Regions from separate parts of the Sporolactobacillus sp. Y61 genome, predicted to be linked through region 2. Evidence: riboswitches for the same ligand, from Rfam matches in the RefSeq annotation. Region 2 holds a riboswitch; each other region holds the start of a gene.
The links. Region 2 has a riboswitch for S-adenosylmethionine ahead of ABNN70_RS01870 (MetQ/NlpA family ABC transporter substrate-binding protein). Riboswitches for the same ligand answer to the same signal wherever they lie in the genome.
Positions count from the first base shown of each region.

Region 1: it holds a riboswitch for S-adenosylmethionine, as region 2 does, so the genes downstream of both, ABNN70_RS04225 (O-acetylhomoserine aminocarboxypropyltransferase/cysteine synthase family protein) here and ABNN70_RS01870 (MetQ/NlpA family ABC transporter substrate-binding protein) in region 2, are expected to answer to the same signal.
Region 3: it holds a riboswitch for S-adenosylmethionine, as region 2 does, so the genes downstream of both, ABNN70_RS01035 (sulfate ABC transporter substrate-binding protein) here and ABNN70_RS01870 (MetQ/NlpA family ABC transporter substrate-binding protein) in region 2, are expected to answer to the same signal.
Region 4: it holds a riboswitch for S-adenosylmethionine, as region 2 does, so the genes downstream of both, metC (cystathionine beta-lyase) here and ABNN70_RS01870 (MetQ/NlpA family ABC transporter substrate-binding protein) in region 2, are expected to answer to the same signal.

Region 1 covers NZ_CP159510.1:840,792-848,960, forward strand. Annotated here, with positions in the region: partial or broken gene deoC (deoxyribose-phosphate aldolase) at 1-108, shown strand, start outside; tRNA gene ABNN70_RS04215 (tRNA-Glu) at 179-250, shown strand; gene ABNN70_RS04220 (NAD(P)/FAD-dependent oxidoreductase) at 506-1,708, shown strand; gene ABNN70_RS04225 (O-acetylhomoserine aminocarboxypropyltransferase/cysteine synthase family protein) at 1,789-3,093, opposite strand; SAM riboswitch class I at 3,228-3,332, opposite strand; gene ABNN70_RS04230 (aldehyde dehydrogenase family protein) at 3,520-5,016, opposite strand; gene ABNN70_RS04235 (Gfo/Idh/MocA family oxidoreductase) at 5,131-6,099, opposite strand; gene ABNN70_RS04240 (transporter substrate-binding domain-containing protein) at 6,687-7,484, shown strand; gene ABNN70_RS04245 (amino acid ABC transporter permease) at 7,484-8,169, shown strand, end outside.
Region 2 covers NZ_CP159510.1:371,592-379,760, forward strand. Annotated here, with positions in the region: gene ABNN70_RS01845 (histidine phosphatase family protein) at 1-203, opposite strand, end outside; gene ABNN70_RS01850 (hypothetical protein) at 222-713, opposite strand; gene ABNN70_RS01855 (helix-turn-helix transcriptional regulator) at 710-928, opposite strand; gene ABNN70_RS01860 (methionine ABC transporter permease) at 1,200-1,862, opposite strand; gene ABNN70_RS01865 (methionine ABC transporter ATP-binding protein) at 1,864-2,877, opposite strand; gene ABNN70_RS01870 (MetQ/NlpA family ABC transporter substrate-binding protein) at 2,890-3,717, opposite strand; SAM riboswitch class I at 3,834-3,948, opposite strand; gene ABNN70_RS01875 (glycerol dehydrogenase) at 4,749-5,876, shown strand; gene phnE (phosphonate ABC transporter, permease protein PhnE) at 5,969-6,769, opposite strand; gene phnE (phosphonate ABC transporter, permease protein PhnE) at 6,769-7,578, opposite strand; gene phnC (phosphonate ABC transporter ATP-binding protein) at 7,579-8,169, opposite strand, start outside.
Region 3 covers NZ_CP159510.1:196,117-204,285, reverse strand. Annotated here, with positions in the region: gene purH (bifunctional phosphoribosylaminoimidazolecarboxamide formyltransferase/IMP cyclohydrolase) at 1-1,032, shown strand, start outside; gene purD (phosphoribosylamine--glycine ligase) at 1,050-2,321, shown strand; gene ABNN70_RS01050 (sulfate/molybdate ABC transporter ATP-binding protein) at 2,587-3,648, opposite strand; gene cysW (sulfate ABC transporter permease subunit CysW) at 3,678-4,544, opposite strand; gene cysT (sulfate ABC transporter permease subunit CysT) at 4,567-5,343, opposite strand; gene ABNN70_RS01035 (sulfate ABC transporter substrate-binding protein) at 5,445-6,488, opposite strand; SAM riboswitch class I at 6,775-6,883, opposite strand; SAM riboswitch class I at 7,009-7,125, shown strand; gene ABNN70_RS01030 (ferredoxin family protein) at 7,204-7,437, shown strand; gene ABNN70_RS01025 (phosphoadenylyl-sulfate reductase) at 7,483-8,169, shown strand, end outside.
Region 4 covers NZ_CP159510.1:240,257-248,425, reverse strand. Annotated here, with positions in the region: gene ABNN70_RS01255 (AraC family transcriptional regulator) at 1-469, opposite strand, end outside; gene ABNN70_RS01250 (vitamin B12 independent methionine synthase) at 1,058-2,185, opposite strand; gene metC (cystathionine beta-lyase) at 2,214-3,401, opposite strand; SAM riboswitch class I at 3,496-3,612, opposite strand; gene ABNN70_RS01240 (SDR family oxidoreductase) at 3,995-4,633, shown strand; gene ABNN70_RS01235 (metal-sensitive transcriptional regulator) at 4,906-5,169, shown strand; gene ABNN70_RS01230 (rhodanese-like domain-containing protein) at 5,216-5,533, shown strand; gene ABNN70_RS01225 (rhodanese-like domain-containing protein) at 5,617-5,919, shown strand; gene ABNN70_RS01220 (FAD-dependent oxidoreductase) at 5,933-7,582, shown strand; gene ABNN70_RS01215 (glutaredoxin family protein) at 7,721-7,954, shown strand.

The sequences.
Region 1 (8,169 bases), 470 kb from region 2:
AAAGCAGCCGGCGGTATCCATACCAGGAAGGAAGCTGAAGCGATGATCGCTGCCGGGGCAACAAGAATTGGTGCAAGCTCAGGCGTTAAAATTGTAATGGGGAAATAAAATCCGGGACTTGAAAAATGAGGGTCATGTATGCTATAATCCTTGTCGTGCCCTTAATAGGGTATATGATAGGGCGTTGGGCAAGTGGTTAAGCCAATGGATTCTCATTCCATGATCACGGGTTCAATTCCCGTACGCCTTATACTTATGGATAAAAAAAGTCACTCTGCTGACGCTTCGTCGTGCAGAGTGACTTTTTGTGTATTCAAAATCTCTGGAAACGCCGGCAATCTCCCAATCGTCAGGTATTTGATAATAAGAGTTGAAAGCGTTTGCAATTCGCGATAAAATAAAGGTGGATCAAATGTGAACAATTTGTGACGTGATAAATTTCACATTGCGGTTCTCTGATGAATCAACTATTTATATCAGATTGTACGGAAGGGAACGAACAATAATGAAGAAAAAAAGAATTGTTATTCTTGGTGCAGGTTATGGTGGGCTTCGGACATTGAAAAAACTGCAGAACATGCATATCAATGCCAGTCTCGTGTTAATTAATAAAAATAATTATCATTGTGAAACGACCTCTCTTCATGAAGTGGCTGCGGGTTCCTCGGATGCCCGGGAAATCTGTTATCCGATTGATTATGTCATTGACCGGAAGCAGACAGCATTCATTCAGGATACCGTGCTCCGTGTCGACAGAGAGGAAAAGCAGGTCATTCTCAAAGAGCGTCCGCCGGTAAAATATGATTACCTGCTGATTGCACTCGGATTTGAGTCAGAGACTTTTGGTATTGAAGGGATTCATGAACACGCCCTGGCTATTTCGGATATTCCGTCAGTTGAACGGATTCGCAAACATATCACAGATCAGTTTGATGCCTGGCAGCAGGATAAGGAGGAGGAACATCTGACCATTGTGGTTGGAGGTGCGGGGTTCACCAGCTTTGAACTTCTTGGGGAGCTTACAAACCGTTTGCCTGTGCTCGCCCGTCGATTTGGCATCCATCCGAAAAAGGTACGTGTGATCTGTATCGAGCCGAGTCCCCATGTGCTGCCGATGTTCGATCGTAAGCTGGCTGATTATGGGACACGAAAACTGCTCGCGCGCGGTGTTGAGTTTGTGATTGGACGGGTCAACCGGCTGGTTCCCGGTCACATTTATTATCGAAATGGCAATGAAATGCATGTCATTCATGCCGGCACATTTATCTGGACAGGAGGGGTTCGCGGGAGCTCAGTCATTGAGGCCTCCGGATTCAACCAGAAGCGCGGACGTGTCCGGGTTAACGACGATCTGACAGTGCCCGGCTATCCGGATATCATGATTATCGGCGATTGCTCGGCAGTAATCGATCCTGAAAGCGGCCATCCCTATCCCACAACAGCCCAGATTGCTCTGCAGCAGGCAGATTGTGCAGCATGTAACCTGCATGCACGTATCGAAAATCGGCCCGTAAAAGCTTTTGTTTATAAATGCAAGGGAACCGTCTGCTCGCTGGGCAGGAATGATGCAATGGGTGAAGTGATGGGGAAAAATCTCAAAGGCTACCCGGCTTCATTTATGAAAAAAGTCATTGAAAACCGCTCTCTGGCAAAAGTCGGTGGTGTTGAAACGATGCTGAAAAAAGGCAGATTCAGCTTCAGCAAATAATGAGGTGTACAAAAATACAGCCCGCTCTGTCAAAAAAACAGGGCGGGCTGTTTTATATGATGTCCGATTAAATAGCGTAATTACTTGCTGCTGACCGGTTCAGGGATTTTGGCAAGGGCCTGATCCAGATCCCAGATAATATCATCTACATCTTCAATACCGATCGATACACGGATCAGATCCGGTGTGACGCCTGCAACCGCCTGCTCTTCAGGTGTCAGTTCGGCATGTGTTGTACTTGCCGGGTGAATGATCAGTGATTTCGCATCGGCAACGTTAGCAAGCAGTGAGAACAGTTTGACATTGTTAATTAATGTTTTGCCGGCTTCCAGACCGCCCTTTACGCCGAATGTGAAAATCGAACCGGGACCTTTCGGGAGATATTTTTTAGACAGTTCGCGGTACGGGTTCCCTTCCAGTTCAGGGTAGTTGACCCAGGTGACCTTCGGGTGATTGTTCAGGAACTGAGCCACTTTGCGTGCGTTCTGAACATGACGTTCAACACGGACCGAGAGGGATTCAAGCCCTTGGAGGAAGTAGAAAGCGTTCTGCGGGCTGATGGTTGCGCCGGTATTTCGGAGCAGCTGAACACGGGCCTTCGCAGCGAATGAAGCCGGAGCGAGATCCGCATAAACAAGACCACCGTAGCTCTTGTCTGGTTCTGTAAAGTCAGGGAATTTGCCACTTGCACGCCAGTCGAACTTACCGCCGTCGACAATGACACCGCCGATTGCTGTACCATGGCCACCGATGAACTTTGTCGCTGAATGAACAACGACATCGGCCCCATATTCAATCGGACGGATCAGATAAGGCGTCCCGAATGTGTTATCGATAATAAACGGAATCTTATTTTCGTGGGCAATTTTTGCGACTGCTTCGATATCAAGTATATTGATCTTCGGGTTGCCGATCGTTTCACCGTAAACAGCTTTTGTTCTATCGTCAATCGCTTTTCGGAAGTTTTCCGGATCATCCGGGTCTACAAATTTAACGGTAATGCCGAGTTTCTTCAGGGTGACGGAGAAGAGTTCATAAGTACCGCCGTATAGCGTACTTGCGGAAACGATATTGTCGCCGCTGCTTGCAACATTCAGCACCGAATAGACGATCGCGGCAAGGCCTGAGGCGGTTGCCAGCCCGGCAACGCCGCCTTCCAGGGCGGCGATACGTTTTTCAAATACATCTTCTGTCGGGTTCATGATACGGGCATAAACATTGCCCGGCCTTTTCAACTGGAAGAAATCCGCAGCCTCATCCGCATCTTTGAAAACAAATGAACTGGTCTGATAAATCGGAACCGCCCGGGCGCCGGTTGCCGGATCCGGTACCTGTCCGGCGTGCACCTGCAATGTTTCAAAACCAAATTTTCTTTCTTCTGCCATCTTAATCTCTCCCTATACCCTTAATTTTTTCATTAAATAAAATCTTAGATCGGAAAGAGTTACAGATTGGAAAGAGCTGCTGTATGAAAAAGCTGCTTCCCGCAGAGAGGAAAGCAGCTTTTTCGCCGATTCTTTTCTTATCTGCCAGAATTTAATCTGCTGGAATTAACACCATACACGATTGCCGTGCTGGTTGTCGGGCTTCGCAGGGCCAGTCCCTCCGCCACTCTTGATAAGATTTATTTAATTGTTTTCAGTTTATTCCCATTTTTGATTTTTGTCAATACAAAATAACAAGTAATTCGGTAGTTTTTATATTAATTGGACCGGGTGCCGATCGGGAATCCCGGACTTGTGATGCAAAAAAGGGAAAGAGCATCATGCTCTTTCCCTTTATAAAGGCATGTATCTGCCCGACAGGCACAATCAATACAGACCTTCAGTGGATTCCTTTGTACTGATAAAAATGTTCTTTGTCTGGGTGTAAGCATCCAGAATACTCTTGTAGGTTTCACGGCCGATACCGGATTTCTTGTAACCGCCAAAAGGTGCACCGGCAGGCAGCTGGTTGTATGTGTTAACCCACATACGGCCGGTACGGACACCGCGGGCAACTTTAAGGGCCGTGTTCAGATTGCTGCTCCATACGGCGCCGCCAAGGCCGTAATCCGACTGGTTAGCCAGTTTGATGACTTCGTCCGCATCTTTAAACTTGATGACTGTAGCAACCGGCCCGAAAATTTCTTCCTGAGCGATTCTCATGTCGTTTGTTGCATCAGCAAGCAGCGTCGGTGCCATAAATACACCTTTGCCCAGATTGCCGTTTTCCAGCTTTTTACCACCGGTGACCAGCTTAGCACCTTCATCCTGGCCGATTTTTACATAATCAAGGATTTTTTCCAGTTGACGTTTATTCACCTGAGCGCCCATCTGAACGCCGTCTTCCCACGGCAGTCCGACTTTAACTTTATCAAATGCATCTTTCAGAGCGGCCAGGAATTTATCATAAATCCCTTCCTGAACGAAGAGGCGGGAGCCTGCGCAGCATACCTGACCCTGGTTGAACAGGATGCCGAGCTGGGCGCCTTCGATAGCGCGATCCCATGGTGCATCGTCGAAGAAGATATTGGCCGACTTGCCGCCAAGTTCCAGAGTAGCCGGAATCAGGCGCTTTGCTGCAGCATCAGCCACTTCATAGCCAACCTGAGTGGATCCGGTGAATGCCAGTTTAGCAAATCCCGGGTGATGCAACATATAATCACCGGAATCTGAGCCGCGGCCTGTCACAACGTTAACAACGCCGGCCGGAAGCACCTGATCGAGCAGTTTGGCAAATTCGAGCAGACTCAGTGATGTTGAAGATGACGGATGAATGACGACTGTGTTTCCTGCTGCAATCGCCGGGGCGATCTTCCAGGCAGCCATCAGGAACGGGAAGTTCCAAGGAACGATCTGACCGACAACTCCGATCGGTTCCTTCAGGTTAATCGTTAATGTATTTTCATCCAGAGCTTTTGCTGTTCCTTCTTCAGAACGGATCACACCTGCGAAATAGCGGAAGTGGTCTGAAGCCGACGGTACATCGACATATTTTGTTTCACGGATCGGTTTCCCGTTGTCCAGTGTTTCCACAAGTGCCAGATGATCGGCATTTTCATCAATCAGGTCGGCAATTTTCAGAAGAAGGGTGCTTCGTTCCTGAATACCAACTGTTTTCCATGTTTCAAATGCTTTTGTAGCTGCCTCTACCGCGGCATCTACATCTTCGTGGCTCGCATTTACGAATTCGGCGAGTTTTTCACCGGTACTGGGATTGTAACTGGTTATCTTACGCCCGTCTGAACCATCGACCCATTTCCCCCCGATATATAATTTATAATCTGTGTCGACTGCATGTTCCAGAACTGTACTTTGAATGCTCATATACAGTAACATCCCTTTCTCGTAATAGAGTTATATTGTTTACGCTTTCATTCTAATCTACTTTTTAGAAAATGAGAAAATATTTGCTCAGCCGCTGATCCGGATGTGTCTGTATTATTCAAACGGATAACGAATGCCCCACTGATCACGTACCTGCGTCATGATATCCACCACATCCCGTGTCAGAGGCAGCGTTTTTTCGACACGTTCACCCCGAACGGCAGCGTTCATATCGTTGAATTCATAGACCATGGCATGAGCGGTGCTCCCGGCTTCGATCGTTTCTACCTTGCCATCAGGATAAGTCAGGGTTGCCTGATCAGCACGGGGGAAATTGTCAACTGTAATATAGGCTCTGTCCCCTGTGACAATACCGCGCTTGGGCAGTTTGGCCCGCATGGTTAATGTGACTGTTGCCATCTCGTCATCTTTATTTTTCAGGATAATGCCTGATGACTCATCGACACCTGTCTCGAATTTTTTCACTGCCGTCAGTACCTGATCAGGCTGGCTCGACAGGAAGGAACGGACAAAGGACAGAGCGTATGTGCCGATATCCAGGAGGGCTCCTCCGGCAAGATCCTTACTGAAAAAGCGGTTCCTGACGTCATACGGTTTCAGACTTCCGAAGGTGACATTGACCATTTTCACTGTACCGATTTTCCCGCTGTTGATTATTTCCCGTAATTTCCGGTACAGTGGCATATGAAAAATCGTCATGGCCTCGGCCACAATCAACCCTTTTTCTTCAGCCAGACGGACGACCGGATCAAGCTGTCTGCTGCTGACTGTAATCGCCTTTTCACATAAAACGTGCTTCCCGTGCCTCAGGGATTTAAGAAGATACGCGTAATGGCTGGAATGCGGGGTCGAAAGATAAATTACATCGATATCAGGATCCGCAAGCATCTCATCATAACTCCCGTAGGCTTTTTCAATATGATGCTGTTCTGTAAAAGCTTTGGCCCGTCCCAGGTTTCGCGACCCGGCCGCGTAAATCGTTCCACCGGCCGCGTGTATCGCATCGGCAAATTCAGCAGCAATTCTTCCCGGGCCAAGGATGGCCCACTTCAGTTCCTTCATTATTGTGATCACCTCATATGGTGTTTTCTGATCAGGCGCATGCCGCCCTTTCAATCCTGCAGCAGCCGGCGCGCAGGATTTTTTTAACGTATCGTGACCCGTAGCACCCTTCCCCTTGAAATTGGAAGAATGTGCAAAATGGAGTAATAGGTGCAAAATAACGGTTAAAGTATAACTTTGCTGCATGGTAGTGTCAAAGAGAGAGAACCTCCTCTGCTGATGGATTGAAAGTGACTTACAGAGTGCGGAATGTGTTGTGATGAGAAAAAACAGTGACAAATCACTTTTAATCAGAATTGCGAGGATGTATTATGAACAAAATATGACACAGAATGCCATTGCCGGTGAACTGGGGAGATATCGGACGACGGTGGAAGCAGCCGGGGGTCTCGGAGCCCTGCGAGGCAGGTACATGAATACGCTTGTGACGACCGACGAAGCGCCCGTGCCATTCTTGAAAGGGCAGATTAACCTGGATCGGAAGACTTGTTCTCTCTACTTAATGGATGTTAAAATCAAGAAGTTGACAAAATATATCTATTTACTCGGAATGAAGTACTTCCGCCTCAGAAGGGAACGAAATGATCATGAAGAAATTATTTACAGGCATCATACTTATTGTTCTGGCTGCAGCGCTTGCCGCATGTGGTCAGGACAACGGATCGGATGCAGGAACTGGAAATCTTGCCGATCAGGTCAGGGAGCGGGGCGTTCTCAAAGTTGGAACGGAAGGGACTTACGCGCCCTATACTTACCATGACAGTAAAAGCAATAAACTGGTCGGCTTTGACGTAGATGTGATCCGTGAAGCAGGAAAACGGATGGGTGTCAAAGTAGCATTTAATGAATCAAACTGGGATTCTCTTTTTGCCGGACTGAATGCGAAAAGATTCGATACGATTGCCAATGATGTCGGAGTGACGCCAGACCGTCAGAAAAAATATGACTTTTCAAGGGCATATTCGACATCACAGTCCGTCATTGTCACAAGAAAGGACAATCATAAAATAAATGCACTTAAAGATTTGAAGGGTGTCAAAGTTGCTCAGGGGTTATCAAGCAATTACGGTGAAATGACGAAAAAGGCAGGAGCGGTCATCACGGGTCAGGATGATTTGTCAAAAGCCCTGAAACTGGTCAGTCAGGGCAGAGTTGAAGCGACTGTTAACGATCAGGGAGCGGTCCTGCAGTACTTTAAAACAACAGGGGATAAGAATTTGAAGATAGCCGCCGTTATCCCGTCAAATGCAGCTGACATTGCTTTTCCGGTAGTGAAAGATAGCGGGCTGGATAAGGTGCTCTCAGAGCAGCTTGAAGCGATGAAGAAAGATGGGACATTAAAGCAGATATCCGAAAAATATTTCGGAAAGGATATCAGTAAATAATGTTTTCCCTTGTAACAGGCACGATCACCATAGACTGGGAGCTGGCTGCGCAGTCTTTCTGGCCGCTTCTGCAGGGAGGGTTAGTCTATACCCTGCCGCTGGCTGTGATTTCCTTTTTCTTCGGATTGATCATCGCAATTTGTATGGCCATTTTCCGTCTGTCGCATAATTGGCTGCTACAGCGTATTGCCCGGGTCTATATCTCAATTATTCGCGGGACTCCGCTGCTTGTTCAGCTGGCGATCATTTTCTACGGACTGCCTGATCTTGGAATCAGAGTCAGCCCCTTTCCGGGGGCAATCATTGCTCTGTCGCTGAATGTCGGCGGTTATGCAGCTGAGACGATCCGTGCTTCGATCCTTTCGGTGCCGAGGGGTCAGTGGGAAGCCGGCTATACAATTGGGATGGGTTATGCCCAGACGCTGCGTCGGATTATTTTGCCCCAGGCAGCTCGTGTGTCGATTCCGCCTTTGTCGAATACATTTATCGGTCTGGTTAAAGATACGTCACTGGCTTCCACGATTACGGTAACGGAGCTATTCCGGAGAGCTCAGGAAATTACCGCGACGAGTTATGATTTTCTGCTGCTCTATTCCGAAGCGGCGCTGATTTACTGGCTATTCTGTTTCGTGCTTTCCATTATACAGGGACGCATTGAGTCAAGACTCGACCGGTTTACGGAACG
Region 2 (8,169 bases):
AGGACTTTCATTCCCCTGACTTCAGCCGTCGGAGTGATGGAATCGATCGCCCTCCGCCAGGGGCTGGATACAATGGTATCCACCTCAATCCGACTGAAGAACCTGGCGAGCGACTGAGCCTGCTCGCTACCTCGAGTTGTCATCTGCGCATCCGGATCCTGCCCATTCGCTTCGCAGTGCCTGACAAGATAAATTTTTTCCATATTAAGTCATCCTTTCTGTTACTGGAGATCCCGGGATTCATCGTTCTGGTAAATTTTTCGCAGGACAGAAAAATAGACACTGATCTGAACGAGAGGGATCAGCATAATAATGAGAATCGGATAGGCCGGAAAATAATCATCAAAAAGCGGGTAAAAACACATCAGACCCGCGCAGACAGGTGCAATCAGCCACAGAACGGCAAAAGCGCGCCGGCAGGCCGCAGCGTTGATCGCCGTTTCTCTTTCATCTGCAGACGGCAGAATCAGCGGATACAGCCAGAATGATAGCCTTTCCTTCTTCTTATTTTTAAACAGGAGACAAGTGACGACCACAGAATAAATCAGAAGGGGAATCCAGAACAGCATATTAATCGATATCGTCCATTCGGACGCTGCGCTCTCAATGATTCTGGCAAACTGCTCATTTGCCGAAACCAGTGGAACAAGCGCAAGGGCAAAGAGGACAATTCCTGTCAGGCACAGGATATAAGATACAGTGAGCCGTTTCATTTCCGATCATCTCCTTTTTCCAGTTGAAAAACTTCCTCCATTTTTAAATCAAACACATGGCAGATCTCCAGCCCAAGGAGCAGTGACGGAACATAGTCCCCTTTTTCAATAGATGCAATCGTCTGCCGCGTCACACCGACCCTTTTGCCCAGATCGGATTGGGTCCAGTTATACCTCGCCCTCAATTCTTTTACACGATTTCGTAAGCAGCTCAAGAAATCACCTCAGTGATGGAAAAACAGTTAAACATTATGTTAAGTATAATTAACATATACCTGTCTGTCAATCCTGCTGATCGCCCTTTGATTTTTTTCCCTCTCCGATATTCCTTTACATTATATATGAGTTTGTTCCACTGTTTCCCGCCAGCGGCTCCGTTCTCCCCGGCCCTTTTCCCGAAAAAATTTTCGTCCTTTCTTAAGCATAAATAAACAGCCTGTCCGGATTCATGGACAGGCTCTGTTAAGCAAGCAGTCAATTTATCTCTTATTTTTTCTTCAGGCTTCGGGCAAAGGCATTCCCAATCGACTGGATACACTGAACAAGGATAATCAGAACAATAATTACTGCATACATGACATCCGGCTGGAAACGCGTATAGCCAAACTGATAGGCAAGATCACCAAGACCGCCGGCCCCGACAAGCCCTGCCATCGCTGTCTCGCCGATCAGGCCAATTGTGGCGATTGTCAGCCCGAGCACGATCGGCGCACGGGTCTCGCGGATAATGACCGACCAGACAATCTTCGGAGTGGAAATCCCCATCGACTGATAGGCCTCAATCACACCGCGATTCACTTCAAGCATCGCCGACTCCATGAGGCGGGCAATGTAAGGCGAACAGGAAACAACCAGCGGGAAAATGACACCCTTAACACCAATGGTTGTTCCCACAAGCGATTTGGTCACCGGAAGAAGCAGGAACAGCAGGATAATGAAAGGAATCGAGCGAATGACATTGATCAGTGTATTCAGGAAGGTATAGACCGTTGAATTTTCGACCTGACCGCCTTTGCGCGTCAGAATAAGAAAAACGCCGAGAGGAATACCAATTAACACTGAAAAGCCGAGAGCAATAAAGGTCATTTGCAGTGTCTGGAGAAAAGCCGTCCAGATCGCTTCACCCCATTGATTAAAAAAATCAGTCATGTCAGTCAGCGACCTCCTCAACGATAATCTGTTCGGCCTTCAAATAATTTGTCGCCTCACGAATCTGATCAGGATTTCCTTTGAGATGGACAAGCAGGTTGCCGATCGACTCCTGTTTTAACTGATCGATGCCGCCGGCGATGATACTGGGCAGTACATCAAAGCGGCGGGCCAGTGTCGCAAGTGCCGGATCTTTTGCTGATTCCCCGATAAAGGTCAGATGAACCAGTTTCCCTGTGCTTTTCAATTCCTGAAACAGCGGCGCGGGAATCCTGAATCGTGATTCATTGCGGACAAATTGTCTCGTCAGTGCCCTTTCAGGCCGGGCAAAAATGTCTAATACCGGGCCCTGCTCCACAATCCGCCCTTTTTCCATCACAGCCACACGGTCACAGATGCGTTGAATGACATTCATTTCATGGGTAATCAAAAAGACAGTGATTCCCAGTTCTTTATTAACCTTGAGCAACAGTTCGAGGATCGACTCTGTCGTGTTCGGATCAAGGGCACTTGTTGCTTCATCACTCAGCAGCACTTCCGGTTCATGAGCTAGCGCCCGTGCTATCGCCACGCGCTGCTTCTGACCACCGGACAGCTGGCCGGGAAACGCATGCATGCGATCCTGCAGGCCAACGACTTCAAGATACTTTTCCGCACGTGTCCTGATGACCTGTTTCGGTACACCTTCAAGCTTAAGCGGGATCGCAATATTATCATAGACATTTGCGGTCTCAAGCAAATTATATCCCTGAAAAATCATTCCGATTTTTCGGCGCATCTGACGCAACTTTTTATGTTTCAGTTTGAGAAGATCTGTTCCATCAACGAAGATGGAACCGCTCGTCGGGCGTTCAAGCAGGTTAATACAGCGAATTAACGTACTCTTTCCTGCCCCACTGTAACCGATGACCCCGAAAACCTCGCCTTTATTAAGGGTGAGCGTCACATCATCGAGCGCCTGAATTTTCGTCTTTCCTGTTACAAATGTTTTGGAAACATGATGGATATCAATCATTGAAGGGACTCCTTACCAGGCCGGCACAACGGAACCACCGAACTGTTTCTGAATATAATCTTTAACTTCCTGAGACTGGTAGTATTTTTTGATTTTGCCAATCACTTCATCATCTTTATTTTCCGTCCGGACAACAAAATAGTTCGGATAAGGATTATTCTTCAGAGGCTCATGGAAGATGGCATCCTTAAGAACGGTCAGACCGGCTCCCATAGCAAAGTTGGTATTAATCGCTGCAGCCGCCACTTCATCCAGCTGTTTCGGCAACTGGGCGGCGTCCATCTCAATAATTTCGAGATTTTTCGGATTCTCAACGACATCCCGCTTTGTCGCTGTGACGCCGGAACCTTTTTTCAATTTTATCACACCTGCTTTTTCAAACAGCTGCAGTCCGCGCAGCTCATTTGCCGGATCGTTGGGCACTGCAATTTTATCGCCCTTTTTCAATTGATCCAGATCTTTGATGGCCTTCGAATAAATCCCCAGCGGATAGGCAACAGTAGCAAAGGCATCGGTAATTTTATAATTCTTATTCTTGATCTGATCCTTCAGGAAAGGCATCGTCTGGTAACTGTTGGCGTCCAGACTGCCGTCATTCAAAGCGATATTCGGCTGGTTGTAATCGTTAAAAGACTTGAGATGGATCGTCAGCCCGTCCTTTTTAGCCAGTTTTACAACCTGCTCCATAACCTGCTGGTGCGGCCCGCTGGTCACCCCGACAGTCACCTCTTTCGTGCTCAGCTCGCCTGATGATGACCCGCTTCCGTTTCCACAGGCCGACAGTACAAAAACCAGTATAAAGATAAAAGCTGCTGATAGAACCTTACGCAAGTGTCTCATTTTCTTCCCCCCTGGTGCATCTGTTTGTTTTTTTCCGGTACATATATCCCTTATCCAGAATAAAAAAGGTAAAAAAAAAGCTTCTCCGATAAGAGAGGCTGTTCGTTTCCGAATTTCTCTTATCTCTCAGAATTTGCCACAGCGCATTCTGCAGGAATTAGCACCTTCATCGATAGATCATGAGGTTGCCGGGTTTCATAGGGCCTGTCCCTCCACCACTCTGGATAAGAAATATTTAATTAACCGATGGACTCATTTTACTATGAAATAAAAATTGTGTCAAAATAATTTTGTACTGGGCTTTTTGCGATGCTGATTTTTTTCATCACGCCAACATATTCAGCAGAGCTATACCGTTTGACCAGGCAAATCTTCTTCTTCTGCGTTTTGCGATCCCTTTCAAAGCCGCCACAGGCTATCTCCTATCTTGCGAGGGGTTTCATATCACTTTCTTCTAAATAAGATGTCTTGTCCTGAGAGCGAAAAGTAAAATAAGCGGATATTTTCCGGTCAGGGGCATAACGGCGCGCTTTTCGGGGAGTACATAAGGGGAGATTTTCCGATTAAGCCGGGCAAAAAGCTCCATTTCCCCGTTTCTCCAGTCAATAGGCGGAATCTCTCCGTCTATTCTAGCTATTCTTAAATTAAATGACTCAGTAAGCGGAATTTTTCCGTCTATTCATCTGAGCAGGCGCTTAATCGGATCCCCCCAACCGATAAGGGCGGATTCCGGGAAACCTTCCTCTGCACTTTTCATATGGGTGTAAATTGTCCCTGATTTTTGACCATACATGCCCCCTGTTTTGGGAGAAAATAATTTTTACGCAAGGCGCCCCCCAATCGCCATGAGCTTGTATCTTTTTATTTCCGTCAATCTTTATATGTCAATGATTCATATCTCATTATGATCCGTAAATCAGCCTTTATCCGTCATATTTCATAAATATTTAACATTTTTAAGCGTTTTCACTAGAATTGACCGGTTGACAGATTTATAATGTAGCTAACAAAGTGAAGGGTGATGGACACATATGACAGAAACAATAGCAGTAGAAAAACATGAAAAACTGGCAAAATCAGTAACTTCTCCCAAGAAGTTCATTGTTGGAAAAGGCATTTTAAAAAATATCAGTAATTATATAGCGCCCCTCGGTGATAACGCTTACTTTATATGTGATGAATTTATTTATGAACGTGCTGAGGAAGAGGGAGGCGCTTCATTTAAAAACGGCGCGAAGGCAACATTTGAAAAGTTTAATTACGAGTGTTCTGACGCAGAAATTACCCGGAACAGGAAACTCGCCCAGGCCTGCGGCGCCAATGTAATCGTCGGTATTGGCGGCGGAAAAACGCTTGACACTGCTAAAGCGACTGCCTACTTTGAAAAATTACCCGTTGTCATTTATCCGACCATCGCCTCAACCGATGCGCCATGTACGTCTCTGGCCGTTATCTATACACCGGAAGGACAGTTTGATCACTATCTGGATCTTCCCAGTAATCCGGATATGGTGATCGCCGATACTGAAATCCTTTCCGCCGCTCCGGCACGTTTCTTCATTGCCGGGATCGGCGACGGACTCACCACATACTTTGAATCCCGGGCCTGCTACAGAGCAGACGGGATCAATCTGGCTGCCCTTAAACCGTCTCTGATCGGTGTCGGCCTTTCAAAACTCTGTTACGATACCATCCGCCGTAATGCCGTTCCTGCCGTCCGTGCAGTCGAAAAAAGATTATCAACAACAGCTGTTGAAGCGGTCATTGAAGCAAGCATTTACCTCAGTGGTGTCGGAGCAGAATCAGGAGGACTTGCCGCAGCCCACGCCGTTCATAACGGAATGACCGCCGTACCCGCCCTTCATCGGGCGCAGCATGGCGAAAAAGTGACTTTCGGTCTGCTGACTCAACTTGTTCTTGAAAACGCACCAATTGAAGAGATGGAAGAAATTATAAAAATCATCAAAGCGGTTGGCCTTCCTCTGACATTGAAAGATCTCGGCGTTGATAAATTCAATGACGATGAATGGAGAAAAGTGGCCGAGATGGCCTGTGCCAAGGGAGATACCATGTGTAACATGCCATTTGCTGTGACGCCTGATGATGTCTTTAACGCCATTGTCACTGCCGATGCCATTGCCCAGTCCTATCATGACTGAGTGAAAGGTCACCCTTTTACCAGCGAAGAAAAGAGGACAGCCACAACATGGCTGTCCTCTTTTGGCGTATTCCGTTTTGCCGAAAAAATGATTCAGACCAGTCTTTTTCTGATCTGTGCACTGATAAAATCAATGATCGACACAAAGATAATGATCAGAATCAGCATCATGCCGACCTGTTCCCAGTTTCTCTGCATGGAAGCCAGAATCAGGGGCGTACCGATCCCCCCGGCACCGACAACACCGAGAATCGTCGATGCCCGGACGTCTATTTCATATCGATAAATGGCGAAGGACGAAAATTCCGGAATCACCTGCGGCAGAACACCGAACCACATGATCTGTATTTTATTGGCTCCGTTTGCTTTCAGTGCTTCGATGACCGTCATGTCAATCGATTCGATGACTTCGGAGTACAGTTTTCCGAGCATGCCAATGGAGTGTACGCCTATGGCAAGCACCCCGGCATAGGGACCGATACCGAATGAACCGACAAAGATAATCGCCAGAACAAGTTCCGGGAAGGCCCGGATAGCGTCCAGAAACAATTTGCCGAAATAGGAGAATCTTTTCAGCATATTATTAGCTGCGAGAAAAGCAAAGGGAATCGCGACTACGGCAGCAATCGCCGTCCCGGCATAGGCAATGGCCAGCGTCTGAAACATCAGCAAGGTAAACTCGCCAATGCGCCCCTGCGTCACCGGATCGAAGAACGTACCCCAGAACAGCCGTTTCAGAATACCGGAAGAACTAATCGAAGAACCGTGATAGGTCAGATCGGTCATCGAGAAGGCGATGATATAAAGTACAATCAGCACAAGGGCAACAATACCGAATGTGATTCTGCGTTTGAGATGTTTCGGTTTCTGCACGTCAACATAATTCTCATCCATCAGACCAGTCGCCTCCTCAATTGGTTACTGATCAAGTCGATAATAGCTACGGCAAAGAATGTATAAATAATGATGGTGGAGACATTCGCATAATTAAACAGTGAGAGCTGCTGCTTCAGGATCAGGCCAACCCCTCCGGCGCCAACGAATCCGAGAACAACAGATGCACGGACATTCAGCTCCAGCACATACAGGGTATATGAGGTGAACAGTGGCAGAATCTGAGGCATGGCCCCATACCAGATCACCTGAATGATATTGCCTCCCGTCGCCCGAATGGCTTCAAGCGGATCCGGGTTTATCGCTTCTATCGTCTCGCTGATCATTTTTGCCAGAATTCCGAATGAGAACACACATAATGCACAGATGCCGGAAAGGGGACCGAGTCCGATCAAAGCGACAAACAATACCGCCAGAATCAAATCCGGAATCGTTCGAATAATATTCAGAAAAAAACGTGTGATCTGATACAGCCATTTGTTCCGATTAATATTTCGGGAGGCCAGAAAACTGAACGGAAGAACAACAAGTGCTGAAAATGTTGTCGCCAGCAGGGCCATGTTCCATGTTTCGATCAGGCGTTCAATAGCCCGGGAAGTATAGCCCCAGTCCGGCGGAATCAGATCGTGACTGATAAACTGAATCACATAAGGAAGTCCCGAGAAAAACTTAACCGGTGAGGATCCGGATACACGGGCGGACAAGGCATACAGTGCAATGACAATGACAACAATGGCCGTCAGTATCCATTTTCCTCTCGCCGGCATAAGTGGAATTTTTACTGACTTTTGTTGAGAGTTCTGCGGCATTTAATTCACACTCCCGCGACGCATGTCGTTATCCTTTATCTTACGACCATAAATTTCTTCGAATGTGGTTTCAGAAACCGTGTCGACCGATCCGTCAAAAACAATTTCACCGTTTCTCATGCCGACGATCCGGTCTGCATACTCCATCGCCATATCAATAAAGTGAAGATTAACAATGGTCGTAATCCCGTCTTCCTGATTAATACGCTTCAAATCGCGCATGACCACATGGGAGGTCGGCGGGTCAAGACTTGCGACCGGCTCATCTGCAAGGATGATATTCGCCTGCTGTGTCAATGCACGGGCAATGCTCACCCGCTGCTGCTGGCCCCCGCTCAGTTCATCCGCCCGTGAGTAGGCCTTCTCAGCGATACCAATCCGCTTCAGACTGTTAAACGCCAGCTCCCTGTCTTTCTGTGAAAACAGCCCGAACATACTGCGTATCGTTCCGGTGTAACCCAGGCGTCCGGTCAGTACGTTTCGCAAAACCGACATCCGATTGACCAGATTGTAGTTCTGAAAAATCATGCCGATATTTTTTCTCAGATGCTTCAGTTCATGTTCCCTGTACCTGAGTGTATTTTTCCCATT
Region 3 (8,169 bases), 180 kb from region 2:
CTTGCGGCCAAAGCTTTCCGTCATACGGCTGCTTATGATGCGCTGATTGCCGATTACTTTACAAAGCAGACCGGTGAGGAGTTCCCGGAAAAGCTGACCATCACCTATGAGAAGAAGCAGGGACTGCGTTACGGCGAAAATCCGCATCAGAAGGCGGCATTCTACAGCGATCCCCTGTTAAATGAATCAACGATTGCCGCCGCAAAACAGCTGCATGGGAAAAAACTTTCCTATAATAATATCCGCGACGCTGATGCAGCACTCGGCATCATCAAAGAATTCAAACAGCCGGCGGCAGTGGCCGTCAAGCACATGAATCCATGTGGCATCGGAATCGGTGAGAATGTGAATGAAGCTTATGACAGAGCGTATGCTGCCGATCCGGTGTCCATTTTTGGCGGGATCATTGCACTGAACCGCGAAGTCGATGCGGCTCTGGCAGAGAAACTGCATCATATTTTCCTGGAAATCGTTATTGCACCGGCGTACTCGGATGAGGCGCTGACCATTCTTGAGAAAAAGAAGAATCTGAGACTCCTCCAGGTAAAACTGACGGACGATAAGCAGAATTTTGTCCAATATACGTCTGTACGTGGTGGCATGCTTGTCCAGGAACTGGATACCAAAGGCTATGATGATATCAGGGATCAGCTGAAAGTCGCGACGGAGCGCAAACCAACGGATGAAGAAATGGAAAGTCTGAAATTTGCCTGGACAATTGTCAAGCATGTGAAGTCAAACGCCATTGCGCTGGTTAATCATGGCCGGATGGTCGGTATGGGCGGCGGACAGACGAACCGCGTCGGTGCGGCAAAAATTGCACTTGAAGAAGCAGGGGACAAAGCAAAAGGTGCCGTCCTGTCATCTGATGCCTTCTTCCCGATGGGAGATACCGTGGAAGCAGCGGCAAAAGCCGGAATTACGGCAATTATTCAGCCGGGCGGCTCAATCCGCGACAAGGAATCGATCAATATGGCCAATAAATACCATATTGCCATGGTCTTCACCGGCATGCGCCATTTCAAACATTGATTAAAGGGGAATGGACTATGAACATATTGATTGTCGGCGGCGGCGGCCGGGAACATGCCATGGCCTGGAAAGTCGCTCAGAGTACGTTGGTCGATAAACTCTATGCGGCACCGGGAAGTGACGGAATCGCTTCAGTCGCCGAATGTGCGCCCATTGACGTGATGGATTTTCAAGGTCTGGCCGATTTTGCCGAGACACATGATGTTGATCTGACCCTTGTCGGACCGGAACAGCCGCTTGTCGGTGGTATTGTTGATTATTTTTCCGCACGCGGGCTGAAAATTTTTGGTCCGTCAAAAGCCGCGGCACGCATTGAGGGCAGTAAATCGTTTGCGAAGGCCCTGATGAAAAACAATCAGATCCCGACGTCACACTATCAGACGTTTACAGATTATCAGCAGGCGGGCGACTATCTGCAGCAGGTCGGTGCTCCGATTGTTCTGAAAGCGGACGGGCTCGCTGCAGGAAAAGGAGTCATTGTCGCCATGACGATGGCCGAAGCTGAACAGGGGCTCAAAGCCATCATGAAGGATCGAAAATTTGCCGATGCCGGCGCACGTGTCGTCATTGAAGAATATCTGGCAGGTGATGAGTTCTCTCTGATGGCACTCGTTAATGGGGAGACGGTGACGCCGCTTGCGATTGCACAGGACCATAAACGGGCCTTTGATGGGGATAAGGGTCCGAACACCGGCGGTATGGGTGCCTATTCGCCGGTTCCCCAGATTCCCGGGAAGATTGCCAATGAAGCGGTGCAGACCATCCTCAAACCTGCTGCTTCCGGGATGGTTCAGGAAGGCTGCCCTTTTACCGGTGTTCTTTATGCCGGTCTGATGCTGACGAAGGATGGCCCGAAAGTGATCGAATTTAACTGCCGATTTGGTGATCCGGAAACGCAGGTCGTTCTGCCGCGTCTGGAATCCGATCTTGTTCAGGTTGTCCTGGATGTGATGGATGGAGGGCAGCCGGCACTCTCATGGTCGGACAAGACAGCGGTCGGCGTTGTACTCGCAACGGCAGGCTATCCGGGTTCCTATCCCAAAGGCAGGAAACTGGGAGATCTGGGCGCACTGCCCGGTGCGGCATTACTTTTCCATGCCGGAACGAAAAAGAACGGTGAGGACTGGCTGACCAGCGGCGGCCGGGTGCTGCTGGTGACCAGGCTCGGTGATGATCTGCGTACCACACGCGACGCTGTGAATAAAGATCTTGAGCGCATCGCGACAGATGATGTGTTTTTCCGGAAAGACATCGGTCACCGGGCACTGGAAGCGGCGGAAAAACCGTAACCGACATATAGAGGATCATGAAAAAGAGAGGCTTGTATACGGGCAATCATGGTGCATATCATGGTTGTTTTTTCTATCTGGAGTCAGGGCTGTAAAGCCATCTTCTTTGGAGACCCACTGTGGATGCCTGCATGATGCGACTCCTGAACAGATCCTGGCAGACGGGGAAATGCATAAAAAACAGGTGCGCTCCAGGCACCTGTTTCGCTTTATTGAATTTTCTCCCCTGTTTGATGAACATAAGTGACAGCCGCCAGGTAATGCTTCACTGAGTAGTGACAAATACCTGCACTTTCTTTGGCCGGATGTAAGTCGGCTGACCGGCATGTAATTCAAGGGCAGCAAATTCCTCACGATTCAATTCAATGTTGAGAAAGTCATGAGTATCGGATCTTTCAACTTCAATCCGAATGGTGGGTCCTGCTGCATGGATGTGCTTTACTGTTCCGGGAATCGATTGTTTGCCGGAGCGGTTTTTTTCAATGATGAAATGATGGGGACGGACAAAACCCAAACCGCCGGATTCATGATCTGCATATTCCGGGACCTCGGTCTCAAACGCGCCATCGATGAATTTACCATGTGTAATTTTCCCTTCAAAACGATTCGCACTTCCGATAAAATCATAAACAAAAGGATTAGCCGGGTATTCGTAAACGTCTTCCGGTGTTCCGATCTGTTCAATCTTTCCGTCCCGGATGATGACCACCCGATCGGCCACTTCGAAGGCTTCTTCCTGATCATGCGTCACAAAGATGCTCGTCACTCTGACAGATTCATGCAGGTGACGCAGCCAGAAGCGCAGCTCTTTTCTCACCTTGGCATCGAGCGCACCGAAGGGTTCATCAAGCAGCAGAATTTTTGGCTCTATAGCCAGTGCCCGGGCGAGAGCGACGCGCTGCTTCTGACCGCCGGAAAGCTGAGAAGGGTAACGTTTTCCGTACGGCTCAAGACGGACAAGTCTGAGCAGGCGATCGACCCTTTCACGGATTTCCCTTCTGGAGGGCCGGATTTTTCTTGGACGGACACGCAGACCATAAGCAATATTGTCGAAAACCGTCATATTCTGAAACAGGGCATAATGCTGAAAGACGAAGCCGACCTGACGCTCTTTTATGCTGGCCTCGGTCAGATTTTCACCATGAAAGATAATCTGTCCCTGATCAGGTTCTTCAAGGCCGGCAACAATGCGCAGCAGAGAGGTTTTTCCCGAACCGGATGGACCGAGCAGGGCAACCAGTTCCCCCGATGGAATGGTCAGATTAATATCTTCCAGAATCTGGAAATCATCATATGCCTTGGAAACATGCTTGATTTCAATACTCAAAATGATATCCCTCCCGAGGGTGTAGTTTTTCAGCGTAATCCTTGTTTCACACGATTTTCCAGGATGACTTTGAGAATCATAGTCAGAACAGCCAGAAGGGACATGACTGAAGCCAGGGCAAAGGCGGCAACAAACTGATATTCGTTATACAGGTTCTCAATTTGCAGCGGCATGGTATTCGTCAGGCCGCGGATGTGGCCGGATACGACAGAAACGGCACCAAACTCGCCGATTGCCCGGGCATTGCATAAAATAATGCCGTAGAAAAGCGCCCATTTGATATTAGGCAGGGTGACCTTCAGAAAAGTTTGCCAGCCGCTTGCCCCAAGTGTCAGAGAGGCTTCTTCTGCTGTAGTGCCCTGGTTTTGCATGAGCGGAATCAGCTCGCGGGAAACAAACGGGAAAGTCACAAATAACGTCGCAAGGACAATACCGGGTACATTGAAAACAATATTGATATCATGCGCCATCAGCCATCTGCCGAATGAACTGTGCTGACCGAATATCAGGATAAAAATCAGACCGGCGATGACAGGAGAGACGGAAAAAGGCAGATCAATCAATGTCATGAGTACACTTTTCCCCCTGAAGGCGTACTTGGTCATGACCCAGGCGAACAGGATCCCGAAGATGGTGTTCACAGGTACCGCGATCAGGGCAACCAGCAGCGTCAGACGGATCGCTGACAGGGCATCAGGTTCCGTAATGGATGAAAAATAGAATCCTGCCCCCTGTCTGAATGCCTCGGTAAAGATCGCAACCAGCGGAATGACGAGAAAAAAGAAAAGAAACAGCAGAACAAGAGCGATCAGAGTCAGTCGTATGGCGGTATTTTTTACATTATGCCGGGCAATACCTGCCTGACGGGCAACACGAGACGCAACAGGACTTTCCATAAAGGACTCCCTCTCAGTATCTTTACCGGCCGGCGTAGCGAAGACGCGACCACCATTGAATCAGATTAATCAGCAGAATAAGCAGAAACGAGATGACAAGCATGACAACGGCTATGGCCGTCGCAGCAGAATAATCAAATTGCTCCAGTTTGGTCATAATCATCAGCGGCGCGATTTCTGTTTTATAAGGCATATTGCCGGCAATAAATACAACAGAACCATATTCGCCAAGTGAGCGGGCAAACGCCAGCGAGAATCCGGACAGCGCCGCCGGCATCAGCTGAGGGAAAATCACCTTTCTGAAGGTCTGAAAAGGTGTCGCACCAAGCGAAGATGAGGCTTCTTCCACTTCGCGTTCAAAATTCTGCAGAACCGGCTGAACCATGCGCACGACAAATGGCAGACCAACGAAAATCAGGGCAATCGTGATACCGATCGGTGTAAAAGAGACGTCGAAGGGCAGCCATCGCCCAATCCATCCATTTTCTGAGTAGAGTGTCGTCAACGTAATGCCGGCCACAGCGGTCGGAAGAGCGAAAGGCAAATCCACGAGCCCGTCGACTGCCCGTTTCCATGGGAAAGTATAACGGGTCAGTACCCAGGCGATCAGGACACCGAAAATCAGATTAACAAAAGCCGCCGCCAGGGCTGTCAGGAAACTCAGTTTGTACGATGCAACGACACGCGGGTTGGTGACGTCCTGCCAAAAGGACGCCCATCCGGATCGTGCTGAATAGATAAAGATAAATGACAGCGGGATCAGGACGAGCAGGGAAAGATAGAACGTCGACAGCCCCATGGTCAGTCCGAAACGGGGATGGACCGTCCTTTTTTTAAATGTTGGGAAAAAGCCACAATACTCAACTCCATTATCTACGGATGGATTTACCCGGAGCTTGTTTATTTAGGCTGGTAAATCTGATCAAAGGTGCCGCCGTCGGCAAAATGCTCTTTCTGCGCCTTCGCCCAGCCACCGAAATGATCATCTACAGTGACTAGTTCAATTTTCGGGAACTGATCGCTGTACTTTGCCAGAATCTCCTTGTTACGCGGGCGGTAATAACTTTTCGCAATGATTTCCTGGGCTTCATCACTGTACAGGTACTTCAGATATGCCTCAGCCACTTTTGCTGTTCCGTTACTTTCCGCATTCTTATCAACAACGGCAACGGGCGGTTCAGCGAGAATACTCAGTGAAGGGCTGACCCTTTCAAATTTGTCCTTACCGAGTTCATCGATGCTCAGGAAGGCTTCATTCTCCCAGGCGATCAGCACGTCGCCGACACCTCTTTCCGTGAAAGTCGTGGTCGCTCCGCGTGCTCCGGAATCGAGAACTTTGACGTTTGCATAGATCTTTTTCACGAAGTCCTCTGCTTTCTTCTGGTCATTATTGAATTTCTTGTCGGCATAAGCCCAGGCGGCCAGATAATTCCATCGAGCCCCGCCTGAGGTTTTCGGATTGGGCGTAACAACAGATACATTTTTCCTTGTCAGATCATCCCAGTCCTTAATGTTCTTTGGATTACCGGCCCGGACGAGGAAAACAATGGTTGACGTATACGGTGTTGCATTCTGCGGCAGTCGTTTCTGCCAGTCCTTATCCAGCCTGTCCGTGTTTTCGGCAATGGCATCGATATCGCCGGAAAGAGCGAGCGTGACGACGTCTGCCTTGAGTCCGTCAATAACGGAGCGCGCCTGTTTTCCGGATCCACCATGAGACTGCTGAATCGTCACATCCTGATGGCCTGTCTTTTTCCAGTACTTCGCGAACAGCTTATTGTACTGCTGATAAAGTTCACGTGTCGGATCATAAGAAACATTGAGCAGTCTGACCGGTTTTTTTGCTTCACCTGAGCCGGATCCCTGAGCTGAACGGTCTGATCCGCAGGCGCTGAGTGCCCCGAGAATTAAGATGGATACGATGAACAGACTGATTTTTTTCATTTGTAAACGCCCCCTTGTAGTTGTTTTAAGACGTACATTCTGATTTCTGAAATAAAATAAAAAAACATAGGAATACTTGGATTAACAGCAAATACATCTTGCGCCCCCCGCGCTCACCTCCGGGAATGACTGGTTTACCAGACCAGGAAAAAAGTACTGACTCACAGGTCGCAGATGCCGCCACAGGCTTTTTTCCCCACAAAAATTGTTTTGTTCTCTAAGCGTATAAAAAAACCTCATTCCGAAAGGATGAGGAGTGCTGTACGTGATTTGGTCACACTGCATCTCCTTATCTTTCAGGATAACCTGTTGGACGTGGCACCTGTACGATCACGTCTGTCATCGTGGTTGCCGGGCTTCATTGGGCCAATTCCCTCCGCCGCTCTCGATAAGAATCAATGAAATTGGTTTAATCCTATCATGCAGGTTGGAATAATGCAAGAAAAAAATTAATTCACACTAAAACAAGGTGAATAATTGACAATTCGATGCATCCCCTTTAAAATGAAAGCCAATTCAATAACTATCCAGAGTGATTGAGGGACTGGCCCGATGACATCCGGCAACCTGCACAGCATGTATTTCTCTGTAAGGTGCTAATTCCAGCAAAATGGCAGACCATTTTGAAAGATAGGAATCGTGACGCGAAGCTTTTTCCTGACTTTCTGGATGGAAAAAGCTTTTTTTTCATTGATCTTTAGAGGAGGTGACTGAAGTGGCTTTTGTGATTACATCGGCCTGTAAAGGTGAAAAAGCGGGAGAATGTGTGGAGACCTGCCCGGTGGATTGTATCTTTGAAGGAGATGAGATGTTTTATATCAATCCGGATGACTGTATTGACTGCGGGGCCTGTGAAGCGGTCTGTCCGGTTGAAGCTATTTATCCGGAAGACGAAGTGCCGGACGGAGAGCGCCAGTACGTTCAGCTCAATCGCGATTTCTTTTCCTGAGCTTTTCATGCTATTTGATTAAGAGAAGAGGTGAGGACAACGAAAATTCCAACATACAGCACCTGGAAAGACGTGCAGCTGCCGGATTTTAATCCGCAGTCGACATCTAAAGGTGCCCGGGAGGTCCTGGAGTGGGCGTATCATTCTTATGGAGGTAAAGTCGTTTATTCCTGCAGCTTCGGGGTTGAAGGCATCGTCCTGATCGACTTGATTTATTCAGTAAAAAAAGAGGCTTCAGTCATCTTCCTCGATACCGATTTTCACTTCAAAGAAACCTATGAGCTGATCCGTCGTGTGGAAAACCGGTACCCGAAGTTGCATATCATCCGGCTGAAGCCGGCGCTCACGCCGCAGCAGCAGGCAGAAAAATACGGAGACGCGCTTTGGTCGAAACGTCCGGATCTTTGCTGCAATATACGGAAAATTCAGCCACTTGCTGCAAGGATCGGAGCCTATGATGCCTGGATTTCCGGGCTCAGACATGAGCAGTCTCCGACAAGACGTTCGGTTGCCTATGTCAACAGGGATGAAAAATTTCATTCTGTTAAAATCTGTCCGCTGATCTACTGGACCTGGGACGACGTCTGGGATTACGTGCACAGCCGTCAGCTGCCTTATAATCCCCTCCACGATCAGAATTACCCCAGCATCGGCTGCACGTTCTGTACGCGTCCGGTGAAGCCCGGTGAATCTCAGCGGGCAGGAAGATGGAGTGCTTTTGATAAAACGGAG
Region 4 (8,169 bases), 130 kb from region 2:
GAATCGTTGGCAAGCCCTGCGGATATACTTTCGACACCAACACCGCGATCCTTTGCGGGTCGAGATATAGCCCTACTCCCAGAAACGGTTCGGCAGGGCTGGCCAAAATGGTTTTCATGGCAACCGGTAAGGCAACGGGAGCAATAAAAATCCGTGACCCTCCGTATTCATAGACATCCCTTCCGACAGTTATGATTTTTTTACCCTGTGCTGCAATGCCGACAGCAGGCGAGTAAATGGTATGCACATAATCCGCGGCTTCTATTCGCGAATAGCGATTGACATATAACCCGGGGATTCGCGCGGCATAGGTCCCATCATGTGAAGAATGAGTATCAATCAGATTAGCCAGTCTGATGGTTTCCGCTTTAAGCGATCCATTGGCATTATCTGACATCGGCGTGGCCGCATGATCATCCAGACTCATTTTCTCGAAAGCAACTCCTTTTTCCGTTTGATCGTCCGACATGGCGGGCATGCAGTTAATAATTATGGTGCTTATCTATCCTCACTCTAATGGATACCCGATCAGGTTCATCAAATTCAGGCCCTTCCAGGCAAAGTTTATACCGGCCAGCTTAGCAAGCAGTCTGTACCTTCATTTTGTGTCCTTATGCAGCTGCAAAGTAAAGAAGGATGTCGCACAGTCATAGACCTTTGTGACATCCTCTTTCTCTAATCGTTGAGCGTTTTCATGCAATCGTTAATTGGCCATATGATCGTTAGACAGCTAATATTGGTCATGATAAACCGTCGATTCTTGATCATCAGCGCACCAGGGTGACCTGATTTTGTCTGCTTTTTCGCGTAAAACGTACTCAAAAGAAGGATCCTCTCTGGCTGTGTGGTGATTTAATTTTACCAGATTTGGATTCTTTTTTCGTACACTTTTTTCATGCACAGGGTGCGATCGAGAAAAGTGATCAGATCAAGCATCTGAGCATCTTGGAGAAATTATTTTTGCCTGTGTTATTTAGATTTGTTAAAGAACGAAACAACACGGTGCATTCCAAATAGTGGGTGCGCCGTGCATCTTTTAAGGGTTCTCTTTTAATCATCAGGCCTCTGACCAGATTTTTTGAGCCGTGTCGATAACACGTTTTAATTTGGCCCATTGCTCAGCTTCAGTCAATTTATTCCCTTCCTCAGTAGAAGCAAACCCGCATTGTGTAGACAGGCAGAGATTGTTCAGCGGAACATAATGAGTCGCTTCCCTGACGCGCTTTTCCAATGCTTCCTCTGATTCAAGTTCCGGAAATTTAGACGTGACCAGACCAAGAACAATCCTTTTATCCGAACCCTTGGTGAAAATATCGCCGAGCGGTGAAAAGTCTCCGGACCGTTCGTTATCGTATTCCAGGAAATACCCATCATAATTCAGCTGCGACAGGTATTTTGCCACCGGTCCGTAACCGCCGGAGAAAAGGAATGTGGAACGGAAATTTCCGCGACAGATATGGGTAGTGATCGTCATATCCTCCGGGCGGTCCTGAAGAGCACCATTGATGACGGTCACACTGTCTTTGGCAATTTGTTCATATTTTGCCTTTTCTTCAGCACTTTTGGCGTTGATGATCTGATTGATCAGAAAAGCCCAGGTTGTATCGTCAAGCTGCAGATAGCGACAGCCGAGATCATAGAAATGGCGAATGGTCTGACGATAGGCGACTGCCAGGTCCTTCAGAAAATCCTGGCGGGAAGCATAGAACTTAACGGCATTGTCGTCGCGATGGTCACGGAAATAGAGCGTGGGGCTGGGAATGGTTTGTTTTGCCAGAATCCCTTTGGGAACAATGCTGTTCAGAAATTCAAAGGCTTTGAAAAAAGGATGATCCGGATTATAAGACACTTTGTCCGAGAAACGAACATTCGTATCGCGTGTTTTTGCCCCCTTAAATTTATAGCTGGCGTGTTGTGAATAGGTTTCAACACCATTCAACCCTGCCAGAAAATCCAGGTGCCACCAGCTGCGACGGAATTCACCGTCCGTAACAGCTTTCAATCCGAGATTGACTTGTTTCGCGACAACTTTCCGTATTTCTTCATCTTCTACTTTGGTCAGATCTGACCGGGTAATTTCTCCTGAAAGGAACTTTTCGCGGGCGGATTTAAGTTCATCAGGTCTTAGCAGACTGCCTACCTGGTCGAATCGAAAGGGTACTGTTTTGGTTGTTGTGATAGCCATTTTTGTTTCCTCCTGAATGAGATATTGGTCAGTTAACGCTGGTCACTGTTTCCTGTTTCTTTTCATTGATTGCTGTAAGGCCCCTGGTGAAGTCCTTGATCAAGTCATCCGCATCTTCCAGACCGACGGACAGACGGAGCAGACCGCTGCCGATACCAGCTTTGATTCGCTCTTCTTCGCTGAGTTCCGCATGAGACATTTTCGGTGGATAGGAGAGGATCGACTCGACGGCGCCGAGACTAACGGCGAAAATCGGCAGAGAAATGTGGTTGACAAACGTGCGCGCCGCCGCCTCGTTTTCCAGTTCGAAGGAGAGCACGGCGCCGCCGGACATTGCCTGTTGCTTCTGGATTTTCGAGCCGGGATGTCCGGGTAATCCGGGATAGAATACCTTTTTGACTTCTGGACGATCCGAGAAGAATGAAGCGATTTTTAAGGCGGATGCCGCCGACTTTTTAATCCGTACATCCAGTGTTTTCAGGCCTCGCAAAAGCAGCCAGGAATCCTGGACGCCGAGCACGGCACCCAGTGCATTCTGCAAAAAATACAGCTTGTCTGCCAATTCTTTATTTCCGGCTACGGCCAGACCGGCAATAACATCACTATGTCCGGAAATAAATTTTGTCGCACTGTGCAGCACCAGATCGGCACCTAACTGCAACGGCCGCTGAAAGACCGGCGTCATAAAGGTGTTATCTACAAAGGTATAACATCGATGAACTTTTGCAATTTTCGCAATGGCGCGGATGTCTGAGACCTTAAGCGTTGGATTGGACGGTGTTTCGACATAGATGACTTTTGTGTTCGGACGGATGGCTGCCCTTACTTCATCGAGCCGGGTTGTATCGACAAAGGTGTGGTCGATACCGAGACGTCCAAGTACTTCAGTTAAAATACGAAAGGTTCCTCCGTAGACATTCTTGGGAACAACGGCATGATCTCCCGCTGACAGAAGCAGAAATGCTGTGGAAATAGCAGCCATTCCCGAGGCAAAGGCGAAACCGCGGACGCCTCCTTCCAGATCGGCAATGGCATTTTCTAAAGCGTCACGTGTCGGGTTTCCTGATCGTGTATAATCATATTTCCCAAAGTGATCAAAATCTGATTGATGAAATGTGGATGACAGATAGACAGGAACATTTGCCGCACCAGTCTCGGGATCTACCCGGACAGTGTCGCGGACAATCCGGGTCGGGAACTGATAATCGTCAGCCATTGACAGGCACCTCTTTCAAAAAATTTGTTGAAGCAATTGCGTAAAATAAAAAGGCTCTCTTCGGGAAGAAGAGAGCCATACGCTCGAATGTCTCTTCTTATCCCTCAGTCACATCACTGTGTCTGCTGGGATTAGCACCTTACCGGATCACGTAGATACGGCGGTTGCTGAAGCGTCATCGGGCCAGTCCCTCAACTTCTCTAGATAAGAAAATGAATCATTTTAACTTGTTTAGTTGAACCCTATTTTACGCCAAAAAGTTTTTTTTGCAAGCTTTCAAACATTATAATTTCGAATTTATTGAAACAGAAAGTATCGGGACCTGCCTGATTTTGGGAAGGAAGCCATGAAGTACATGTACCTATTGATGTGCCGGACTGTAAAGGCTTTGTTTACCTGGCTGGATCGAGTGATTGTAGAGAATAAACAGATTGAGGGATGAATAGATAGCCATAAGGATCAGCGAACCCTTCAGTTCCAGCTGATCTGATTTTACAACTGGCCTGTAAGAAGATAGACTATAATTGCAAACAATAGTAAGTAAAGGCACAGGGATGAAACCTGTTCTTATAAAAATCAAGGAGGCTGGATCGATGGTTCGTGTACTTATTTTAGGTGCCAATGGTCAGATTGCCCGACTTGCCGAGCAGCTGCTGCTTGCGGAGACAGAGGCGCAATTAACACTTTTTCTGCGTCGTCCGAATCGACTGACGCCGGCCGATGCCCGCAGAGAAAAAGTCATCGGTGGTGACGCGACTGATCAGAGTGCGCTTATCGAAGCGATGAACGGGATTGATGTGGTCTATGCCAATCTGGCTGGACAGAATATTGAAGAGCAGGCCAGAGCAGTGACCGCCGCCATGAATAAGAGCGGTGTCAGGAGACTCATCTGGATTTCAACGCTCGGTATCTATGATGAGGTTCCGGGCAACTTCGGTAAATGGAACAAACAGCAGCTGGGCAGCTATCTGGATCGCTACGGCGCAGCGGCAAAAGTCATCGAAAACTCAGGTCTGGATGAGACGATCATTCGTCCCGCCTGGCTGACAAATAAAGATGAAATTGACTATGAAACGACCGAGAAGAGTGAGCTGTTCAAGGGGACGGAAGTTTCCAGAAAAAGTGTTGCTGCTTTTGTTGTCCGCCTTATCCAGGATCCTTCAAAAGAAGTGCACGCTTCGGTCGGAATAGATAAACCGCATACCGACGGTGACAAACCCGCCTGGTTTTAAGTCGTTTTATTAGGCGCTTGTTTCTGGAATGCGCATTCTTTGAAAATAGTTACTTAATTGCACCACACCGCTGAACAGCATAAAAAGCATCACCCAAAGCTATAAATAAGACAAGATCGAGATAGATGGACCTGACGGAATGATGAATTTCGTCAGGTTCTTTACTTCGTGGAATCTAAAGGATATCCCAATTATTTGGTTACAGTCCTTTTATTTGACAGGAAAAAATGTATCAATTATTATACCCATAGGGGTATAAGGAGGGATTGTTCATGGAGTATACAGCGCAAATGAAAAATCGATTGAAACGAATTGATGGTCAGATCCGCGGAATTCTTAACATGATGGAACAAGGTGAAGACTGCCGCAGTGTAGTGACCCAGATGACTGCTGCCCGGACGGCAATGGATCGTGCACTTGGTTTAGTTATTGGAAAGAATCTGGAAGCCTGTCTGCGGGAGCAGATTGAGAGCGGTAAAGGATCAACTGAATCCATCGTAAATGAAGCGGTTCAAATGCTGGTGAAAAGTCGCTAAGGAATCAAGATGCCGTGAATCGATGGCGAAGGGAGGAAAAATAAATATGAAATGCCTGTTCTTTTGCAGACCTAAAATAAAGAAGATAAGCACTTCGGAACTAAAAGAGACTTATCTGCCTGATAAAAAGGGAAAATACTTTCTTGATGTGCGCACAAAGCCGGAGTTCAGCAGTCGATCCATCCCGGGCTTTATCAATATTCCGCTGCAAACTTTGAAAAATCATCTCAACAAGATCCCGAAAGAAAAAGAAGTCGTCGTCATCTGTCAAAGCGGTATGAGAAGCTCAGTCGCCTGCAAGTTTTTGAAAAAAGCGGGCTATGAAAAAGTGACCAATGTACGCGGCGGGATGAATCGCTGGTAGTTTTTTTATGGAGTAAATTATACCCCCACGGGTATAATGCTGTGCAGGTTTTTGATAAGAAATGATCCAGGGAGGAAAACAGCATGTATGAAGAACTGACACCTGAAGAAGTCGAACGTCTGGTGCGCAACCATACACCGTTAAGTATTATTGATGTCCGTGAACCGTTTGAATTTGCCGGGGGACATATTCCGGGGGCGATCAATATTTCGGTTAATGAGATTCCGAACCGAATCGGTGAAATCAACAAAGAGCAAGAACACATCATGGTTTGTCAATCCGGAAACAGAAGCGATGTGGCTTCTGCCATCCTGTCCGCAAATGGATTTAAGGTGAAAAATATGGCCGGCGGAATGATGAACTGGCACGGACCGATTGAACGCTAAGGAGGGAAATGCAATGAAATACGTCATTATTGGCGGGGTGGCCGGTGGGATGTCGGCAGCCACGCGGCTTCGCCGATTAAATGAAGAAGCAGAGATTATTGTCGTGGAACGCGGTCCTTATGTTTCTTTTGCCAACTGCGGTCTTCCTTATTTTATTGGCGGCGTGATCCAGGAACGGTCACAGCTGCTTGTGCAGACGGCAGAAAAGCTGTACCAGCGTTTTCGTCTGGATGTGCGGACAGAAAGTGAAGCAACACATATTAATCGAGAACAAAAGGAAGTGACCATTACTCATCATGGAAAGACTTATAAAGAAACCTATGACGCTTTGATTCTCTCAACCGGGGCGCACCCGATGCGTCCGCCAATTAAAGGAATGGACCAGGCGGAGCATGTATTCACGCTACGCGATGTTCCGGATGCTGAACGCATTGTTCACGATCTGCAGCAGCGTCAAGCAGATCGGGCCGTGATTATCGGTGCCGGTTTTATCGGCCTGGAAATGGCCGAGAACCTTGCAGAACGCGGACTTAAAGTGACGATCATTGAACGGGAGCATCAAGTCCTTCCCCCGCTTGACCCGGAAATGGCGGCCAGCGTAGAAGCTGAACTGAAAGAGCACGGTATTGAGGTGCTCAAAGGAAAAACCGTCACGGGTTTTGAAGAAAAGGGTGCCGTTCTGGTGATGGATGATGGGCGGCGCATAGCGACAGATTTGACCCTTTTATCAGTCGGCGTCGTTCCAGAATCAGCCTTAGCTGAGCAAGCAGGCTTAGCGCTGGGTATCCGCCGCAGCATATCGGTTAATGATCAGCTACAGACCAGTGATCCAAATATTTATGCGATCGGTGATGCAATCGAAGTGACTCAGACAATCAGCGGGAAAGCCGCAGTTATTCCACTCGCCTCACCGGCCAATCGCCAGGGACGAATGGTTGCTGATATTCTAAGCGGTATGAAACGCAGTTACAAGGGGACTCTGGGTACATCTATTGTGAAAGTTTTTGATACATCTGCCGCTGTAACAGGATTAAGTGAAAAAATGCTGCAGAGATATCAGATCCCTTATGAAGCGCTGCACACCAGTCCGCCGGATCACGCGTCTTATTATCCGGGCAGCTCGCAGATGACACTTAAGCTGCTCTTTGACCCGGAATCCGGAAAGTTACTGGGTGCTCAGGCGGTTGGCAAAAAGGGGATCGATAAAACCATCGATGTGCTTGCCGCGGCGATCCATGGACAGATGACGGTTCATGACCTGACTGAGCTTGAACTTGCCTATGCGCCGCCGTTTAACTCGGCAAAGGCTCCGGTTAATTTAATCGGTTATGCGTCAGAAAATCTGCTGGAAGGCAAAGTGCAGCATGTTCAGTGGAATGAGGTCGACCGGCTGGTAGAACAGGGGGCAATGCTCATTGATGTTCGGACAGCACAGGAATACGGGAACGGAACCATCCAGAGAGCGGTGAATATTCCTTTGGACGATCTTCGTGAACGATTACGTGAGATTCCGAAAAACCGTGATTTGATTGTGACTTGTCAGGTGGGCCTTCGCGGCTATCTCGCATCTCGTATTCTTGCTCAGAAAGGCTATCGGGTTAAGAATTTAGATGGAGGATATAAACTATATAAAACTGTTTTTCCGGAGAAAGTAACGGAATGAGGAAAGAAGAATAATTTATTCATTCGATGAAGCCGGCAGCGGTTACAGAAGTGCAATAAATAAATGATCCGAGCGACGATTAATAATTAAACGATTGACTGATTAAGAGTGAAAAAACTTTTAAAGGAGTAATTAACGATGAATGAAATTACTGTGTATACGACTAATACCTGTCCCTTCTGCCATATGGTAAAAAACTTTCTGAGAGAAAAAGGGCTGCTTTTTAAAGAAGTGAATGTCCAGCAAGACCCGGCTGCCGGTCAGCGTCTTGTCGAAACAACCGGACAAATGGGCGTACCCCAAACAAACGTGAATGGACAATGGGTACTCGGATTTGATCCAAATCGGATTATGAGTCTGATTCATGACTAATCTCTTTACCGACAACAAGCCGGGGAAATGAATCAGGACTAAAAACAAAAAATATGTTCTCAGCTGTTAAAATGGTTGCCTGTATGATAAGTATGGAGTGAATGGGCGTAGCACGTGAGGGGGTGTTACGTTCGGCGGTTTGGCCGGCTTCTGGGCGAAGCAACAAAATCTAATGTGAATCTATTTATCTAATCAGATACAAAACAACGATGTGG